Regions from separate parts of the Peribacillus simplex NBRC 15720 genome, predicted to be linked through region 1. Evidence: riboswitches for the same ligand, from Rfam matches in the RefSeq annotation. Region 1 holds a riboswitch; the other holds the start of a gene.

What was found. A riboswitch is a leader RNA that binds a small molecule or an ion and turns the genes downstream of it on or off. The one in region 1 is predicted to bind ZMP and ZTP.
Region 2: linked by a shared signal. The riboswitch ahead of BS1321_RS02580 (glutamate/serine transporter AimA) and the one ahead of BS1321_RS17770 (phosphoglycerate dehydrogenase) in region 1 are both predicted to bind ZMP and ZTP.

The regions. Positions count from the first base shown of each region.
Region 1 covers NZ_CP017704.1:3,674,790-3,683,918, reverse strand. The annotation lists gene BS1321_RS17795 (excalibur calcium-binding domain-containing protein) at 22-291, opposite strand; gene BS1321_RS17790 (competence protein ComK) at 465-1,019, opposite strand; gene BS1321_RS17785 (protealysin inhibitor emfourin) at 1,502-1,819, opposite strand; gene BS1321_RS17780 (M4 family metallopeptidase) at 1,852-2,913, opposite strand; gene BS1321_RS17775 (hypothetical protein) at 3,311-3,793, shown strand; gene BS1321_RS27570 (hypothetical protein) at 4,284-4,445, shown strand; gene BS1321_RS27565 (hypothetical protein) at 4,442-4,609, shown strand; gene BS1321_RS17770 (phosphoglycerate dehydrogenase) at 4,819-6,018, opposite strand; ZMP/ZTP riboswitch at 6,156-6,234, opposite strand; gene BS1321_RS17765 (ATP-dependent metallopeptidase FtsH/Yme1/Tma family protein) at 6,926-7,372, opposite strand; gene BS1321_RS17760 (GNAT family N-acetyltransferase) at 7,520-8,035, shown strand; gene BS1321_RS17755 (VOC family protein) at 8,116-8,532, opposite strand; gene BS1321_RS17750 (hypothetical protein) at 8,752-9,048, opposite strand.
Region 2 covers NZ_CP017704.1:571,329-580,457, reverse strand. The annotation lists gene BS1321_RS02605 (cytochrome P450) at 1-450, opposite strand, end outside; gene BS1321_RS27305 (hypothetical protein) at 850-1,014, shown strand; gene BS1321_RS02600 (IS110 family RNA-guided transposase) at 1,238-2,473, opposite strand; gene BS1321_RS28470 (hypothetical protein) at 3,653-3,775, shown strand; gene dapA (4-hydroxy-tetrahydrodipicolinate synthase) at 3,993-4,889, opposite strand; lysine riboswitch at 5,025-5,203, opposite strand; gene BS1321_RS02590 (threonine ammonia-lyase) at 5,610-6,197, shown strand; partial or broken gene BS1321_RS02585 (amino acid permease) at 6,157-6,378, shown strand; ZMP/ZTP riboswitch at 6,994-7,072, shown strand; gene BS1321_RS02580 (glutamate/serine transporter AimA) at 7,125-8,717, shown strand; gene sda (sporulation histidine kinase inhibitor Sda) at 8,927-9,058, shown strand.

The DNA.
Region 1 (9,129 bases):
AAAGGTCTCTTTGAATAATCCTTATCTTTCACAAGCAATCAAGTCTTTATCACGATCTCTTGAACTATTGGCATCATATAGGGCCTTTGAAACGTGAGGTTTGTATTTCGTTTTTCCTCCTTTATTTTTAACGGAAGATGTACGAGCTACGCCTCCTTTGTAGTCTTTATTCAATGCTGTACAGTTTTTATACGTCTTCACCTTTGTTTTGGCACTGGCAACATCATTCGCGCCAAACGAGAGACCCAAAACTAGTCCTAAAGATAGTAAAATAGCAAATAATCGTTTCAAAATATGTACTACCTTTCCTAAATATTAACTTTTTACTAATCATAATGTATCATTCCACTTTTTACAATAACTATATTTCTATATTTAGAGTTTTCTAAAATAAAACCTGCTCTCACTTTATCCACTCCGAAGAAAAGACCACCAATTCGGCGGTCTTCCTCTCATTGATATTATCATTCCTTCCCCTTCACTCTGTAATGGACCTCCCCCGGTTCTTTGCAAAAGGTGATTCCGCTTCCCGGTTCGTAATATAAAGTCTTTTTGCCTAAAGAGCGTTCATGGAAGGTCGTATGCAGATAGGATGCCTGGTCCCTTTTGAAGGCGAGCTGATTTTTGCTTAAGTTAACAGGAAGGCAATGTCCATAGTTTGTGTGGACCAGCGTTTCTTTTTCGTTCATTTCCTCTAAGTCACGAATGTGGATGTAGGAAAACCAGACTCCTCCTCTTTTCCGGAATGAGCGTGAGGAGAACCAGACCATTCCCAGCTGGGCGTTTATGCAGACGGGCAGTCTGTATTTTCCGCCAAGCACGGATTTGGCTGCTACAAGTCCGCCATCCAGATCCAATCCAAAGTGGTTTAACGAGTTATTCAGGATTTCCTGGCGCGGTTGGGCAACATGGAATGTGCCGTCTCCTTCTACTACTGTAGTCATCTCCACACCATCGGCATCGTAACGCTCCATCATTCCTACCGTTTCCGTATTCAATAAATAGTTTTTTCGTATCATCCTTCCATTCACTCCCCATTTCCCTATTCCTTTTTATGGAGTATACTGGACATAGAGGCAGGTATACTCCTGCTCGCAAGCCCTTAGGTGATGTCTTCCAGGACGTACTCACTTAGGGGTTTTTATTTTCGTCTATCGTCACTTTCATTCTTGATATGTCATTCACCCCCATGCGACTATTATCCTATTTTATGCTTTTTTTGTAAAACTGCTCTATTTTTTCCTCTTTCCAAAATCGTTCCCTTTTGTGACTGCATTACCTGTTTGATTGGCTAACTCTTTACAAAATCCCATCAAAGGGCTATACTTTCCAATTTCCTTTTCAAATTTGCTACTCTTGATCGCTATTTTCTTGTTATTTTGTGTCCATTTAGAGAACAAACAGCCAAAATCCATATAAAAGTGAAATGAAATGACATTTTTGTGAAGTTTTAAGACACATCAAAAAAGTCTATCTGGATGATAGACTTTTTTGAACGTGGTTATTCTGCCATCTTTATTTCAATCGCTAAATTCCGCAGATAATCCAATAAGGGCCGTACTTCCTCTGGAGCTGTTATGTCAGTAAACGAGAAAGACTGCTTCTTCTTTTCATCTGCTATATCCAGCTGGTATGAAAACGCGTCCGCTCCTTGAGCTTTAACTCCAGCCATTTTACTTTCGGCAGCATTAGGAAGGTCAGCTGTCTTCATTAAGTTCTGCAATTCCTCATTTTGCTCTTTCGGCAATTCATCCGTATCTATCTGGAAATTCAAGTCGAGGTTGGCAAATCCCCCTATGCAGCTAAATTTGATATGCATGGTAGATGAAGCCTCCTATTCATGGAATATGACTACTCAGGCAGTCCAACCGCTTTAAAAGCATTTTCTATTGTCTCGATGGCTGTTTTCGTAACTTCCCCGCTATCAACAAGTTTTTGCGCTGCTTTGATGACAATTTGCACGAATTGATTGAAATTTGCCGTTGCAAATAAATTCTGCATCGCATTGAACCAGATCAAAGCCGCTTTGTCCGTTCCGATCTCCATGGATACTAGATAAAAGGCCTTGTTTGGTATGCCGCTATTGATATGGACACCATGATTATCGCGTTCTCCTTTATAGAAGTTCTTCATATGATCAGGCTGAATATCTTTACCCATTAACTTATTGTCAAATGCCGTACCTGGTGCTTTCATCGAACGGAGGGCCTGCCCTTTCAGGGTTGGTCCCATTATATCAGCACCGATTAGCCAATCGGCATCTCCGGCAGTTTGCTTTAAGTGAAATTGTTTTATGGCAACTCCAAACACATCTGAAAGATGCTCGTTCAACGCCCCGGACTGACCTTCATACTCCAATCCACTTGTGAACTGCGTAACCCCATGTGTCAGTTCGTGTCCAATTACATCGAGTGAATTGGCAAAATTGCTAAAGATGACCCCATCGCCGTCACCAAATACCATTTCATCTCCGTCCCAATAGGCATTCGTGAATTTATTCCCATAATGAACGTTCAGAATGAGATCAAGGCCTTGGTTATCAATTGAATTACGGTGCAAGACATTCTTGAAGTAGTCACGCACAACTCCGCTATAATCGTATGCAGCGTTAACGACAGGATCTCCACTAGATCGATCTCCTTCTTTCCTAGCCTCATTCTCCCGGAGTTTCGTTCCTCCCTTGCAATCGTAAACATGGCGGGCAGATTCACCTTGACGTCCAGAACCTGCATCCGTTAAAGCGACAACACCGTCAATATCGTATTCTTTCAAAATTCTGCGCCTGCGCATTTGACGGCTTTTCGCTAAACTGATCCGTGCTTCTTCTACTTCATTTTGTGCCATATTCTCAAGAATGTAGTTAGGTACGATGAAACACTGACATTTCGTTTTGGAACAATCTCTTTTGTGCATATCCGTCACTCCTTCATGTTTTTTTACGATCTATTACAATATCCTTTTTCAAGCTGCTTCTCTTAACACGTTTGTCTTCAGCATCCTTCAAGTTCATTTGCAGTTTTATCTGATTCGTTCAAATTGTGATCTTGATGCTCTTCATAACGCAACCATTTCTATAGTTTACTTTCGCCACTCCCGCCTCATTTCCCTCCATTCCTTTCCTGCCCAACTTGTTCAATCCATTTTTTTGTATCCAATATTTAATGGATCGAAAAGAATGCATTTACAGGCAAGGATGTAATACTTCACCTTTGTTTATTGGATTATTCTGTTCGTGCTGCATATACTGGATTGTTCCTTTAAACAAGGGAGCTTCCTCAGAACATAAACCACCTTTAAGGAGGGCGTAGCATTGGTAACTTCACAGGGAACTGCTTCAGTTAGCTTTCCATTCCCATCTGTATGGGGTATCCACTCTTCAATAGCTGGCAGAACGATTATTTGGGGCACACTTACCATTAACTCCATTACAGATAATAAGGTGGTTGGTACGGTTAATTTTCGTGGTACACCCATCCCGATTAATGGATTTTGGAATGAAAGCACCAAACAAATCGCATTTGATTCACCTTACGCCACATTCTCTGGCAACTTAACCATCATTGATGATCTCCAGATTAGGATTCGACATTTCATTCTACAAGGACGCTTTCTTATGAAACCTCCCTCTCTACAAGCAGGTGAGTCTGGATCGTGGATTGCCACTACTGATATAGCTCTGAATGAATATCCTGTTAGTGGTAATGCCTACTCCGGGCAATTACCTCCTGTTGGAGCTTTTTTAACATCGAATATCCTTCATCAGCATCAGAATTTTTTGGGAAGAACAATTTAGGGTAATCCATTCTGTGTGGAAAGGGTGTTTAACATAAGGAATCGTCTCTGTATTTCATAGGGGCGATTCTTTTACTTTTGATACGTCATCTTTTCAAATGTTTTAAATAAATTTTCCATCATATTAATACATTTTGATGTAATCCAGATGCCTACATATCTTATATACACTGCTACATAAAAAAATAGGCACACAAGTGACTCCATTGATTCAGGTTCGCAACAAGTTGCTCCCTGGCATCTTCACTGGTGTTCAGCTGTCCGCAATGCTTCCCCTTGTTGGGGGTGCCTTCTGAATAAAGAAAGGTACCATTTTACCTATCTCACTAAGTAGATATAAATATGAGATAGTGATTTTGGTAGATAACTTTTGAATCCATTAATTCAAAATGAGTACAGATGGAATATAGATTGACAGCGTTTTCCCTGTACTTCATACTATTGTAGTAACGGAAGTGACAGAATATTTGGTAAATTAGGAGGATGAAACTATGAAACCAGCAGTAATGACAATGGATTTACAATTATTAGCAGATGTTCTTAGGGAAAATAATTGTACAAGTTTAATAAACGCGATAGCAGAAAAGGATTTTCAAGTGGCACAAATGCTTGATGTATTAATATTTGAGGATAAATGGGAGGATGACATATGACTAAGCTCAGAATCCTTTTAACCATTCCAATTTTGCTATATGGAATTTACATATTTGTTGTCGTTCAAAACGATGAGCATATTCCACTTTATTTGCATCTTCTATTCGCAATCTATTTGATGTTGTTTGTACATTATGAAGAGAAAACGGAGGTGAAACCATGACAGATTTTTATCTTGGAGAATTTCGATATAACCCGTGCCAGGCTGAGTTCGTTGTAATCCCTAAGTTCCCAACACGTGAGTCAGTTTAATATGATCACCACAATAAGTGGCTTTTTTTGTTCAAAAATCATTAATAAAGCCTAAAAAAAGCCCCAACTCCTTAAAGGAATTGAGGCTTTCACTATTTATTTTCTTTCTTCCGGTTCCAATTAGATAATACGAGTTGTAACGATGCCATCGATTTGTTTGATTTTTTCTTCCAAGCCAGGAATGATATCGCCGTTTACTTCACCGTCAATGTCGATGATCGTATATGCATATCCCCCACGGCTTCTGTTAACCATGTCAGCGATGTTCAGATTAAAGCCAGATACAGCCAATGTGATTTGCCCAACCATGTTAGGAACGTTTTCGTGGAAAGTTGCCACACGACGGTTTCCTGTATAAGGAAGGGAAGTGTTTGGGAAATTCACAGAGTTCTTGATGTTCCCTGTTTCTAAAAAGGTCTTCAACTGACGAGCTGCCATGATGGCACAGTTTTCCTCTGATTCTAGTGTAGAGGCACCAAGATGCGGAATTGGAACGACATTATTCATTTTCAACACGTTTTCGTTCGGGAAGTCTGTAATGAACTTGCCTACTTTTCCGCTTTCAAGTGCAGCTTGCATATCATTTTCATTCACTAGCTCGCCGCGTGAGAAATTCAAGATATGTACGCCCGGCTTCATGATGCTGAATGTTTCTTGGTTAAACATTCCTCTTGTGTCGTCAGTTAATGGAACGTGTACTGTAATATAATCAGATTCTGCAAACAATTCTTCGATTGTCATTGCGCGCTGTACATTGCGGGACAAGTTCCAAGCTGTATCAACAGAGATGAACGGGTCAAACCCAATGACGTCCATGTCCAAATCCAGGGCATCATTCGCTACAAGTGCACCGATCGCTCCTAAACCGATTACGCCAAGAGTTTTTCCCTTGATTTCTTTACCAACGAATTGTTTTTTTCCTGCTTCAACAAGCTTTGGAATTTGTTCTCCTTCGCCTTCCAGTGTCTTTGTCCAGGCCACACCGGCAAAAAGGTTACGAGATGAAGCCATTAATGACGTTAGCACCATTTCTTTTACAGCGTTTGCGTTAGCACCAGGTGTATTGAAAACGACAATACCTTGCTCTGTGCATTTGTCGACCGGAATATTATTGACTCCTGCCCCTGCCCTTGCGATTCCTTTTAACTGATCGCCGAATTCCATAGTATGCATGTTAAAGCTGCGAAGTACGATCGCATCAGGGTTTTCACTGTCATTGTCGACTTTAAAATCGCCTTTGTTGAATACATTTAGCCCGCTTTCGGCAATATTATTTAACGCTTTGATCGTTTTGACTTTTTCTAAAAGTATTGTGCTCATTTTGTTTGCTCCTCTTTTGATTATGATAGTTTTGAAATTTCAAAATACTGACAAGATTTTTAAGCCCATGAAAATCTGCATCCTTTAAACCTTCACTATCTGTTAATATACAGAAAGAGGCAAGGGATAAAATCCCTTACCTCTGCCCAGGCGAACGGCTACGACACTATGTGTTCCCTCACGGTTATCCGTGTTTCGCCAGTTGCACATAGTCTTTTTCATTTATTTTATTCTATCAAACTATTCAGCAATCTTCAATATCATTTTAAAGGTTTATCTCTTTTTTTGCAGAAGTCAGAAATATCGACGAAACTTATAGTTTTATCTCCGAAATTAGATATATCGACGAATTCTATAGTTTTATCTCCGAAATGAGATATATATCGACGAATTCTATAGTTTTATCTCCGAAATGAGATATATCAACGAATTCTATAGTTTTATCTCCGAAATGAGATATATATCGACGAATTCTATAGTTTTATCTCCGAAATGAGATATATCGACGAATTCTATAGTTTTATCTCCGAAATGAGATATATATCGACGAATTCTATAGTTTTATCTCCGAAATGAGATATATCGACGAATTCTATAGTTTTATCTCCGAAATGAGATATATATCGACGAATTCTATAGTTTTATCTCCGAAATTAGATATATATCGACGAATTCTATAGTTTTATCTCCGAAATGAGATATATATCGACGAATTCTATAGTTTTATCTCCGAAATTAGATATATCGACGAATTCTATAGTTTTATCTCCGAAATGAGATATATCGACGAATTCTATTGTTTTATCTCCGAAATTAGATATATCGACGAATTCTACAGTTTTATCTCCGAAATTAGAAATATATCGACGAATTCTATTGTTTTATCTCCGAAAAAATGGAGAGTTTATTATCTAGGACGGTTCAATCTTTTTATTACAACTGTAATTAGTAAAACGACCACAAACAGGATGAAAATAATTATGAACGGAATGGTCGTTGTAAGAAGAGTGACCCATCCACTTGTCTCTGTGTCTTCTGGCTTAAACTCAATTTTTCCTATATCATGTTCCCCTACGGCATTGTTCATTCTATCTAGCGAAATTTCACTATTTGGTACAGACGCGATAAAGTATTGATCCTTTTCATACCCAACCAGCCGACCTCTTATTTCATAAGCACTTTTTTGTGACTCCAATTCTAAAAATGTCACTTTACCATCCTCTAAAGTCGTAAAAAATTCATCTTCAGTTAATTTCTCAGTTGGTTCTTTGTCATTATTAAAAATCAGCACAATCCCCAAAGTAACCAAGAAGATTAATAAATAAAATATTTTACTACGGAAAATCCGCTTCATCACATACCTTCTCCCACATTAAACAAACTATAGACAATAGTATCATATATAGTTAATTATTAACAATTAAGCTATCAACCACTTGCGAAATGGATAATATTAGTAAAAAATAGAGCGTATAGCAAACTTAAAAAAGGAGGTACTAATATGCTAATAAGAGAGGCAATGGTGGCTGATGCTGAAGAGATAGCGATAGTCCATGTGGATTGCTGGCGAACCACGTATAAAAATATAATATCCAGTGATTTTTTAGATAAACTATCTTATGGGCAAAGGACAGAATTATGGAAAAAGAATATATCCGGTGATGGAAATTATATTTATGTCGCAGAAAATAACGAGGGAAAAATAGTAGGATTTATTAGTGGCGGTAAAAGGGAAACGAATCAAGTTGAGGATTCTGGTGATTTAACTGCGATATATATTCTCGAAAACTTTCAAAGAATGGGGATAGGTAAGAGACTCATCAAAGAATTATTCTTTAAATTCGAAGGACTGGGATTTAAGACAATTTTCGTAGAGGTGCTTGAGGATAATAAATCTCGATACATCTATGAGGCATTTGGTGCTGAATTGCTTAAAACCGAAAAAATCAAAATGGCTGGCGCTGAATTAGATCTATTAGTTTATTCGTGGAAAGACATTAGCCCAGTATTGTTATGAATGAACTTCAGGTAAGATCGCTAACTTAACACTTCAAAAAAAGACACAGTCCTTCGGAAGGATTGTGCCTTACTTATGATTTAATTTTGATTAAATCCGCTTTCGTCCATGTAAAATACTTCCCAGGAATGTCCGTCGATATCCAGAAAACTCCAACCGTACATGAATCCATGATCAATGGCTTCATTAAAAGGCTTTCCGCCAACATCCAGTGCCCTATTCACGATTTCATCGACTTCTTCCTTACTTTTAACGGACAGGGCGACGATGGTTTCCGTACTCGCTGCAGAATCCGGGATTTCCTTCTTGGTAAACGTTTTAAAGTAATCTTCAACCAATAACATGACATATATGGACTCGCTGATAACCATGCATGTCGCATTTTCATTGGTCATTTGCTCGTTAAACTCAAAGCCTACCTTTGTGAAAAATTCTACTGAGGCATCCAAATCTTTAACAGGCAAGTTTACAAAGATCTTTTCTGCTTGAACTCCCATCCAATTCACCCTCGCTTGATTTATTTTGTTCACTCACCTACTATTCGCTGCATTTTTCGATTTTCCTGCTTGCAGCAGTCATTGCATTCACTTCCTAATTGAACAGATACAATCTTAGCAACGGGGACATCCATAATTCACCTGCTTAAAAGTGTATTTCAAATATTAAACAGGATGATTCAATTTTAAAACAACCTGGGAGTTTACCTTAAGAAATTTTCAAGGAGTATTTGCTTCTCTTGTTTTTTCAACATTGGATGGTGACAGCAATTGCGCATAAAAATCAACAGACTGCCGCCCTTTTGCATTCGTATACCAGATGTTCAATTTGGATTTCATAACTAAAACACATCTTTTCTTTTTTGAAATAAAAACTTTATAATTCCATGTTTTACTAAAATTAAATAATTTCAAGGAGGTAAGCATATGAAAAATAGTACTAAAACGTGAAGTATCCGGAACATTTTCTTTACTGGTTTGGATTTCAATTATTTTACAAGGATTTAGCCCAATCATTTCGTCCTCCGATAGCTAACTAAACGCTCGAAGCACCACCTATTATGCAAGTAGAGCAATCCACGTTTTACAAACCTAGCA
Region 2 (9,129 bases), 2.5 Mb from region 1:
CAGTGCAAGGCTCATCATATCCTCCGTAATAATCCTTTCTTCTCTGTTTTTCCAAGTGGAAATATAGTCCATTGTTATATCAATCATATCCTGACCATAATTGCTAATATGAGACTTTTTGAAAGAGGGTTGAATAAGTCTTCTTTGGCGCATGTGAATTTCTTTTTCACTTGTAAGAAGCCCTTCTCCGATTACTGGTTTTAAAGCAGAGAAGTCCTTTGATTTCAAGAAAGATTTTTGTTTTGTTACAAGTACCTGCTTAATTAAATCTGAATTTGAAATAAGGTAAACATTATGGAAAGGTCCAAAACGAATTTTAGCAACTTCTCCATATTCTTTTGCTAAACGGGTAAGAAAGCCAAGTGTATCTGAAATAAACTCCTTTGAATGGCCAGTAATTAATTTTCCTTTTGGGCCTGGAGAATCATTTGAAAAATTTTTGTCACTCAATGGTTTGTTTCCTCCATTTCGGTATAATTACTTGTATTCATTCTATGAGGAAAGTATTGATTGGTTTGGACAAGTTGTTAATAAGAAGACTAACAAATACAATATTTTTTAAAGATAGTTAATCAATTTGAATGAAATTATAAGTGTGTATAAAGGAATACTATTAATAAACGAAATTAAAGTGTTTATGAAATTGTAAAGGCACCCATCCCTGTTGTCACTTTCTTTTACTAATGAAAGCAGGTATGTATGGAACTGACTTACAAAAGTTATTATCTTGTTGAACTAACAAATATGGGGTTGGAAACAGCTCCATTTTCTTATTCAACTAACGGAGCAGGTTAGTTGAATAATTAATTTGATTTTTTTGGTAATATCTATAGAGGGATGTTGAGAACTATGAAGAACAAAACTGTTTCATTGTTATGCTTATCTACTGCATCTATTGGAGGCGGTATGGCGCTTAAAGATATTTTTGATTATTCAATGATTATTGGAGTTGGTTTAGCGATGGTGTCTTTATTAGCTGCTGGGTTTTCGATTGGGAAAAGACAAGGAAGGTAATTCACATAATAAATTTGTTTGTTAAGCTAACGGGAGCGTTACTTTAATAAGAGAGTTGCTTTGGTAGCTCTTTTTCTTATGGCACTAAACCAGCTAATAGTTTGTCAACATTTTTCAATAAAAAGATAAAAACATACGTGATATACTAATAATAGGCATACCAAATAACCTTCCTTCAGACTCTCATTTGGAAGGTTTTGTTCTTTTTAGTTAAATATAAATTTTAAACAATATCTTGGAAAGTCATTTTGTTCTTTAATAGAGCGAAAATCCAGTGTAAGAGCTTATTTACACAGGCTATGACGGCTACCTTATAAGGCTTTCCTTCCTCGCGTTTCTTGTCATAAAACACGCGTAGCTTCTTATTTCGAGGGATAATTTCATCAGTTGTCTTAGACTTCCGGCAATCACGAATAGCACAACGAACCGCCATATATAAGGCATGTCGAAGTCTGCTAGAACCTCTTTTAGTGATTCTATTTTTGGTAGCTGTAAACTTACCGGATTCGAATACACTAGGATCAACTCCAGAGAAAGCTACAAGTTTTTTAGGATTATTAAATCGATCTATCTCACCAATTTCAGAAATAATCGTTGCCGCGATCTTTTCTCCGATACCTGGGATAGATTTGAGGATCGTATATTCTTCAATTTCTTTAGCGAGGGCGTCTATCTCTGCCTCTAACTTTGATAGATGCTCTTTGTACTGAAGAAGAATATTTATATACATACCAAGGCTTAAAATATGACTCTGATAGACTGTCTTTTCAAAAGGGTTACGAGCTGCCGCAGCTTTAAGCTGAATCGCTTTTTCATTTGCCCATTTAATTGATCTACTCTTGCATAACTCAAATATCCTTGCTGTCATTGCTTCTTCACTTGCCTTCAAAATGTCCTCTGAAGAGGGGAACTCTGAAAGAGTTAAGAGTGACACCACAGAATATAAATCTCCAAAAACTCCTTTATATTCAGGAAACACTTGTTCAAGCACTGCCTGAAATTGAAGCTTTGTTTGAACCATAACGCCAGTTATGTTTTCATGTTGTCTTGTGAGATTACGAAGGTTCAATAACTGGACTCCACGCTTTTTATATGGCTCTAATTCTTCTTTATAAAACAACTCACAGAGAAGATAGGCATCAATGGCATCTGTTTTTACCTTTCTTAAGCTTGATCCTCTTGCCTTATATGAAATCAATGGATTAATGATAATCAATAAATATCCTCGTTCTTCCAAGTAATGAACGACTGGAGCTTGATAATGTCCAGTGGCTTCTAAAACGACTGAAGGCTTCTGACCAGACTCTTTCTTTACATCCTCAAGAAACGCTACAAGTAAATTAAGCCCCTCAACAGTATGAGTTATTTTAAAACTCCTTTGATAAGGTTTACCCTTATCCAAAAATGCTTGAACCTGACTTTCCCCTTTTGAAATATCCAGACCAACGACTGGATTCATTCTAAATCTCCTCCTGATCTAGTGGATTACCGGTACCCCTATTTCTCCTTGCAGTGTCACAGCTTCGCTTGTTATACGAGATCTACGTCCCAACCAGCCTAATCATGTTTCTACAAGTAGGGGGCAAACTGTTTAGTTGACGGGGTCTATCCCCACGAGCAGGTACGTTTTGCCCCGGCTACCGTTATAATAAAACCATATAAAAAATGGTCAACCAGAAATATTTTCTGGCTGACCTTATAATACGAAAGGGGCAGGTTAGTTGCACAAGGATTATTTATTATCGTTGAAGAATATATACTCCTAAATAGTACAGGTTGAGGAGAGATATAGGTGGATAAAGGCAAATTAGAGTTAATAAAAGTTGTGAGTTTAGCTGTAATTGCAATTAGTTAAGCAATAATAGCTTGGAGTATGGGTAAAGTTGTTAATTACTTGTATGACTTAGTTATGTTATCAGGAAATGGCTAATTCTTTTCTTTCCTGTTAGGCCTTTTTAATGTGAAAAGACTTTTAATGAGGTCTCGCCACATAGCCATCAAGTTAAAATTCTATAAATCCCTCTTGGGCTCATTAGAAAAACACATAAATCTTTTTTTCGTTTGGGGTCGACTTGTTTTCTTAGCTTGATGGGCATGGGTTACCGACACCATTACGAGGAAAACATACTATAAGCAAATTTTGACATAAATATCCCCAACCATACTTGAAATTTTCCCTTCATACGGCTCTCCAGTATCTTCAATCCGTGACTGATTGCGTTAATTTCCCTGAATGGATTTGATTATGACATTTTCGGTACAAGTGTTTCCATTGTCGCGCCGCCATTATCTATACCATCTTGGTTTTTCTTTTTGCTCTTATCATTCTAAATCTTTAAGTGCTCAAATATAGTGCATTTCTACTTTGTTTGAGAACCGTATATCTCGCATGAATCCGCGAGGAGGCTTTGAACTAATTCATTTCTTCCGTTCGTGTGTCCGTTATCCGGTATAGTTCAATAATAGAGAAAGGGCTTTTTAGAACAAAGTAATTAAGTGATAAGTAAAAAAAGTGGATATAAATTATTGAAAATAAAAGTTTTTAGAGCTCATCTAATTTGTTTCTCTTTATATTAACTATTAGCGCAATAACCGCGTTCTTGTTGACAAAAAGGCTTTTTTTTAGAAGTGCTTGTCTATGCGATTGTTTTATAAGAAAAGTGGATTTACAACTAAACAAGAGCCCTATTTCAATGAATTAGTGGAAGGGTTTGAAGGACAAAAAGAAATTAATGAGTTAAAGGAAAACGCGGTGAATTAAAGGTCAGGCTATATAATTAATGTTGGTTCAGTTGACGCAATAATATCTTTAACTTTATTATCTCTAGCTATTTCTACTAGCTTTAATTCCTGAGTCGTGATCGATTAGAAAGCAGTGCACTTCTTTCGGAGTTGCACTGCTTTTTAAAATTTCTCCAGTTTATATGATTATTAATTAGGAAATCTGTATCCCAAGACTCGCTAAATGAATCATTAGTTTATTTATCTAACAAAATTGCTTCTACGTTACTAGGGGGTAGAGCTATTTGTAGTGCTCTTTTTTCTTCATAGTTTAAAGGGACCAATGGTAAGCGGACACCTCCAACATTTAACCCCCGCATATTTAATGCTGATTTTACCGGTGCTGGGCTTGGTGCAGCAAATAATGCTTTCATAATTGGAAGAAGGGTACGATGTGTAGTAGCGGCACCATGGACATCACCATTTTTAAAGCTATTGATCATTTCTTGCATTTCATTACCAATTATGTGTGAAGAAACCGAAACAATGCCTGTTCCGCCGATGGCTAAAACCGGTAATGTTAACCCGTCATCGCCGCTGTACAGTGTAAAATCACTAGTTGTTTTGCTTATGATTTGTGCCATGGCATCTAAGTCACCACTTGCTTCTTTTACTGCCACAATATTGTTAATTTTTGAGAGACTAACAATCGTCTCTACTGACATGTTTACAACACTCCGTCCTGGGATATTATAAAGCATTACCGGTAATGATGTTGAATGGGCAATAGCATTAAAGTGCTGAAATAATCCTTCTTGAGACGGCTTGTTATAGTAGGGGGTAACGAGCATAATTCCGTCGACTCCTGCTGCCTCTGCTTGCCTTGTTAAGCTGATAGAAGCTTTCGTGTTATTTGAGCCAGTTCCAGCTATGACTGGAACTCTTCCATCAACAATTTCTACAACAATTTTGAATAAATCTACTTTTTCTTCTGCAGTTAATGTTGGAGACTCTCCAGTTGTACCAGCTATAACTAAACCATCAGAACCATTAGCAATTAAATAATTTACTAAAGTTCGCGTAGCATTAAAATCAACCTCATTATTATGATTAAATGGGGTAACCATTGCGGTTAAAACTTGGCCAAAATTCATAACTTCACACCCTTTTGTATAATTTTTTTAAAAAATTCAGAGGTGGTTAGGGCCTTTCAGGAGTAAACGCAAAAAAGCAACAACGAGGATTCGCTGCTGCAGTAGAAACAATATTTATCAAAAAAATGTTTCCGCGCGTAAGATAGCCCTCCATATAGTTTCCTATATGACAGTCCTGTATTTATTCAATAGCAGAACCAGCTTCAAGAACATGAGATTCTTTCCGCTTCGGCAAATTCCCCTTTCCACAATAGTCATAGGATCTCATTCTCCTCAAAATGTGTACTAATGGTCTTTGCTCCTCTATCCTCACTTCAAAAAGTATGAAGTAAGAAAATATTTAATTGACTGTAATATAACAGGGAATCCTTTTTATTGCAAGGCAAATTTTGAAGTTTTTTTTAAGAATACATGGATAATCGATGGAAATGGCTACAGTATTGGGTTGGATTCATCTTTTTTAGTTATTATGTAAACTCAATATAATAGTTTTATAAAACAAATTGTATGAAAAGTTTCACCCTTTTATAGTCAGTATTTACAATTGATATATCTTATAGAAGGGAATTAGTATTTACCTTATGAACACCTAGAATAATAATCAAGGAGGGGGAGGATAACATGACTAATGCAAAACTAACAAAGGAAAGAAAAGATATGAAAATTCGTGATGTTTGGGAAGCAAGAAATCGAATCGCTTAAATTGTAAGTAGAACTCCATTGATTCAATCTACTATACTATCAGAAAAAACTGGCCGTCCTGTTTTTTTAAAGCTTGAAAATGTTCATGAGGTTGGAGCATTTAAAGTAAGGGGAGCCGCCAATAAGATACTCAGCTTGAGTGAAAAGAAAAAAACGTGGGGTTGCAACTTTTTCAACTGGAACCATGGTATTGCTGTAGCATATGTGGCAAAAAAAATAGGGATTGATGCTGTTGTATGCATTTCAAATCGAGTACCAAAAGCAAAAATAGATTCATTAAAAAGACTGGGAGCTCAAATTGAGATAGTTGGTGATAGCCAAGATGCCGCAGGAGAGCGTTGCTATGAGCTGGAAAGAGGGAAAGGATTAACGGTGATTCAATTTGATGATCCTCACGTCATGGCTGGACAAGGGACAATTGGCTTGGAATTGTTAGAGGATCTTCCTAATCTAACAGATGTAATTGTTCCCCTTTCAGGTGGTGGGCTTCTCTCCGGAATTGGCTTGGCATTAAAGTGGATTGATCGGTACTTTCCAGAATCTCTAACGGTATTTAAGAAGTGGGAGGGAAAAACCGTTCAAAATGCCGTTGGCCCCTTACAGTAACTATGCGATAATTGCCTTTTTACTGATGGTGCTGGTTGGTATTTGGTTCAATCCCAGTACCCGGATTTCCTTGGTTGTCGGGATCGTTTTCCTAGCCTTGGTCGCAGCAAGTTATTACATACTGAAAATGGATAAACGAACACCATTGGATGTTAAATCCGATGATGATATTTCCAGTTAAGAAGCCTCGTGCCATTTCAATAAAAAGATGAGTGATACGAGTTATTCTATTATAAGGATTTAGGGACATCATCTTGTTTAAGGAAATTTAATCTACGTTCATTACTCTAGCTATGCCGAGTGTGTTTCACATTAGTTAAATATAATAGACACTAATTAAAGTTGTGCATAAATTGTGGACAAAACAAAGAGAGATAAAGAGAGATCTTCATCCCTCAGGTATTTTCCCCAACTTGTGCATGGCTTTTTTTTGAGGAAGAAAAGAACAGTTATTGTAGAAAAATGCTCAATAAAGGTATGGAGTATTAACTAACTGATTCATGACTTCTATGTAAATGTTGTTGGGATATAATTTGTAAAATATGAACGGTTTATTTTGCGCATATAAGCTCTTAAAGATTTTTAAGTATAATGTTGAAGAGAAATGATTATATTGATGTAGCATGTGTTCTGGAAATCGAATGTTTGTTTTTGAACTTTAATTCACCTAATTTTATCAAATTAAAATGAATATCGATAGGAAATTACGAAAAATAAATAAGATTATATATAAAATATAAATATTTTTCAAGTATTGTGAAATTTAAAATAATCCTATATACTAAAAAAAAACTATTTTCCTATATGTAACTGGCGCAACATGGAGTACCATGGGGGAGCATATAGAGTATAAGCCGCGCGCCTGGGCAAACACTTGATTTATAGATCAAGTGTTTTTTATTTTCCTAGGAAGAGGTGTAGGTAGAGATGAGTAATATGCATAGAAAGATGGGTACTTTTGCTTTAACTATGACAGGTATTGGTTCTATTATCGGCTCTGGTTGGTTGTTCGGAGCGTGGAAAGCTGCCCAGATTGCTGGACCAGCAGCTATTTTTTCTTGGATTATCGGTATGGTTGTAATTTTATTTATTGCATTATCTTACGCAGAGCTTGGGGCAATGTTTCCTGAAGCTGGAGGAATGGTTAAGTATCCTCAATATTCGCATGGCTCTTTTATTGGATTTTTAGCTGCGTGGGCGAACTGGATATCTATCGCTTCGACTATTACAGTTGAGGCAATTGCTTCAGTACAATATATGAGTACGTGGCCTTGGGAATGGGCCAGTTGGTCTCATTCTTTAGTTGATAACAATATCTTAACGACTAAAGGATTATTCATAGCTTCTTTACTATTATTGTTCTATTTCTTCGTCAACTATTGGACAGTTAACCTTTTTGCTAAGGCAAATTCATTTATTACTATTTTTAAATTAATTGTTCCAGGTGTAATGGCAGGATCGTTATTTTTTGCTGGATTTCATGGTGAAAACTTTACAAGTTCTCAAGGTATCGCACCATATGGTTGGGCAAGCGTTTTAACAGCAGTAGCTACTTCTGGTATCGTGTTTGCGTTTAATGGATTTCAAAGTCCCGTAAATATGGCAGGCGAAGCGAAGTCGCCGAATAAGTCTATACCTATTGCTGTTATTGGGTCTATTCTAATTGCAGGTTTTATATACGTTATTTTACAAGTTGTGTTTATCGGTGCAGTTGATCCGTCTATGATCGTGAACGGATGGAGTCATCTGAATTTCAATTCACCTTTTGCTGATTTGGCAATTGCTCTTAGTCTTAACTGGTTAGCGATTGTATTGTATGTAGATGCGTTTGTATCACCGTCTGGTACAGGAGCTACTTACACAGCTACAACTTCACGTATGCTTTATGGAATGCAGAAAAATGGGTACTTACCGAATATCTTTGGTACATTACATCCACTTTATGGTGTTCCTCGTCCAGCGATGTTATTAAACTTAGGCGTATGTTTTATCTTTTTATTTTTATTCCGCGGATGGGGCGTACTTGCTGAAGTGATTTCAGTTGCTACACTTATCTCGTACATTATGGGGCCAGTTGCATTGACAACATTAAGACGTACAGCTTCTCATTTTAATCGTCCATTTCACTTAAAAGGAGCTTCTATTATTGCACCTTGTGGATTTGTTTTCGCATCGCTTACTTTATACTGGGCGCGTTGGCCATTAACAGGAGAAGTCGTTTTCATCATTGCAATTGGATTACCTATTTACTTTTATTATCAAGCTAAAAATAAGTGGAATGGATTCAAAAAACAATTTTTATCAGGTGTTTGGATGCTGCTTTACTTAGGTTGTATGATTTTCATTTCTTATATTGGAAGTGAGAAGTTCGGCGGAAAAAATATTCTTACATTTGGCTGGGATATGGTGGTCATCGCATGTATAGCACTTGGCTTCTTTTGGTGGGGAGTTAAGAGCGGGATTAAAACAGAATACATGGCTGAGGCTGAAAAAATTAACAAAGAATTTATCAATAAATAACTTTTATTGTAGACACCGCTATATGAGTAAAAAGAAAACATGGTTACTTTTGAACTGCACCTCCAATTGTTAGACATATCTAACAATTGGAGGTGCAGTTTCTTTATGGCCAAATTTACAGCACAACAGAAAATACAAGCCGTACAGATAAGGTGCGTGGTAAGGAAAGAATTGAGAGTTCTAAAAAAGTGTTGAAAGGGGGAATAATATTGCTTCAAAAGTTAAGCAATGAATTATTAATTAATCCCTATCTTAAAGCAAAAAAATTAGAAATTGATCCCAGTTTTATATCGTTATTAACCAATGAAATAAATAAAAGATTTCGTTCTGATGTAATATAATCATTAAATTTTCTAGAACTATCATAGAAATACACCCAAACCAACAGATAGTCTTTGCAAATGAAATTGTA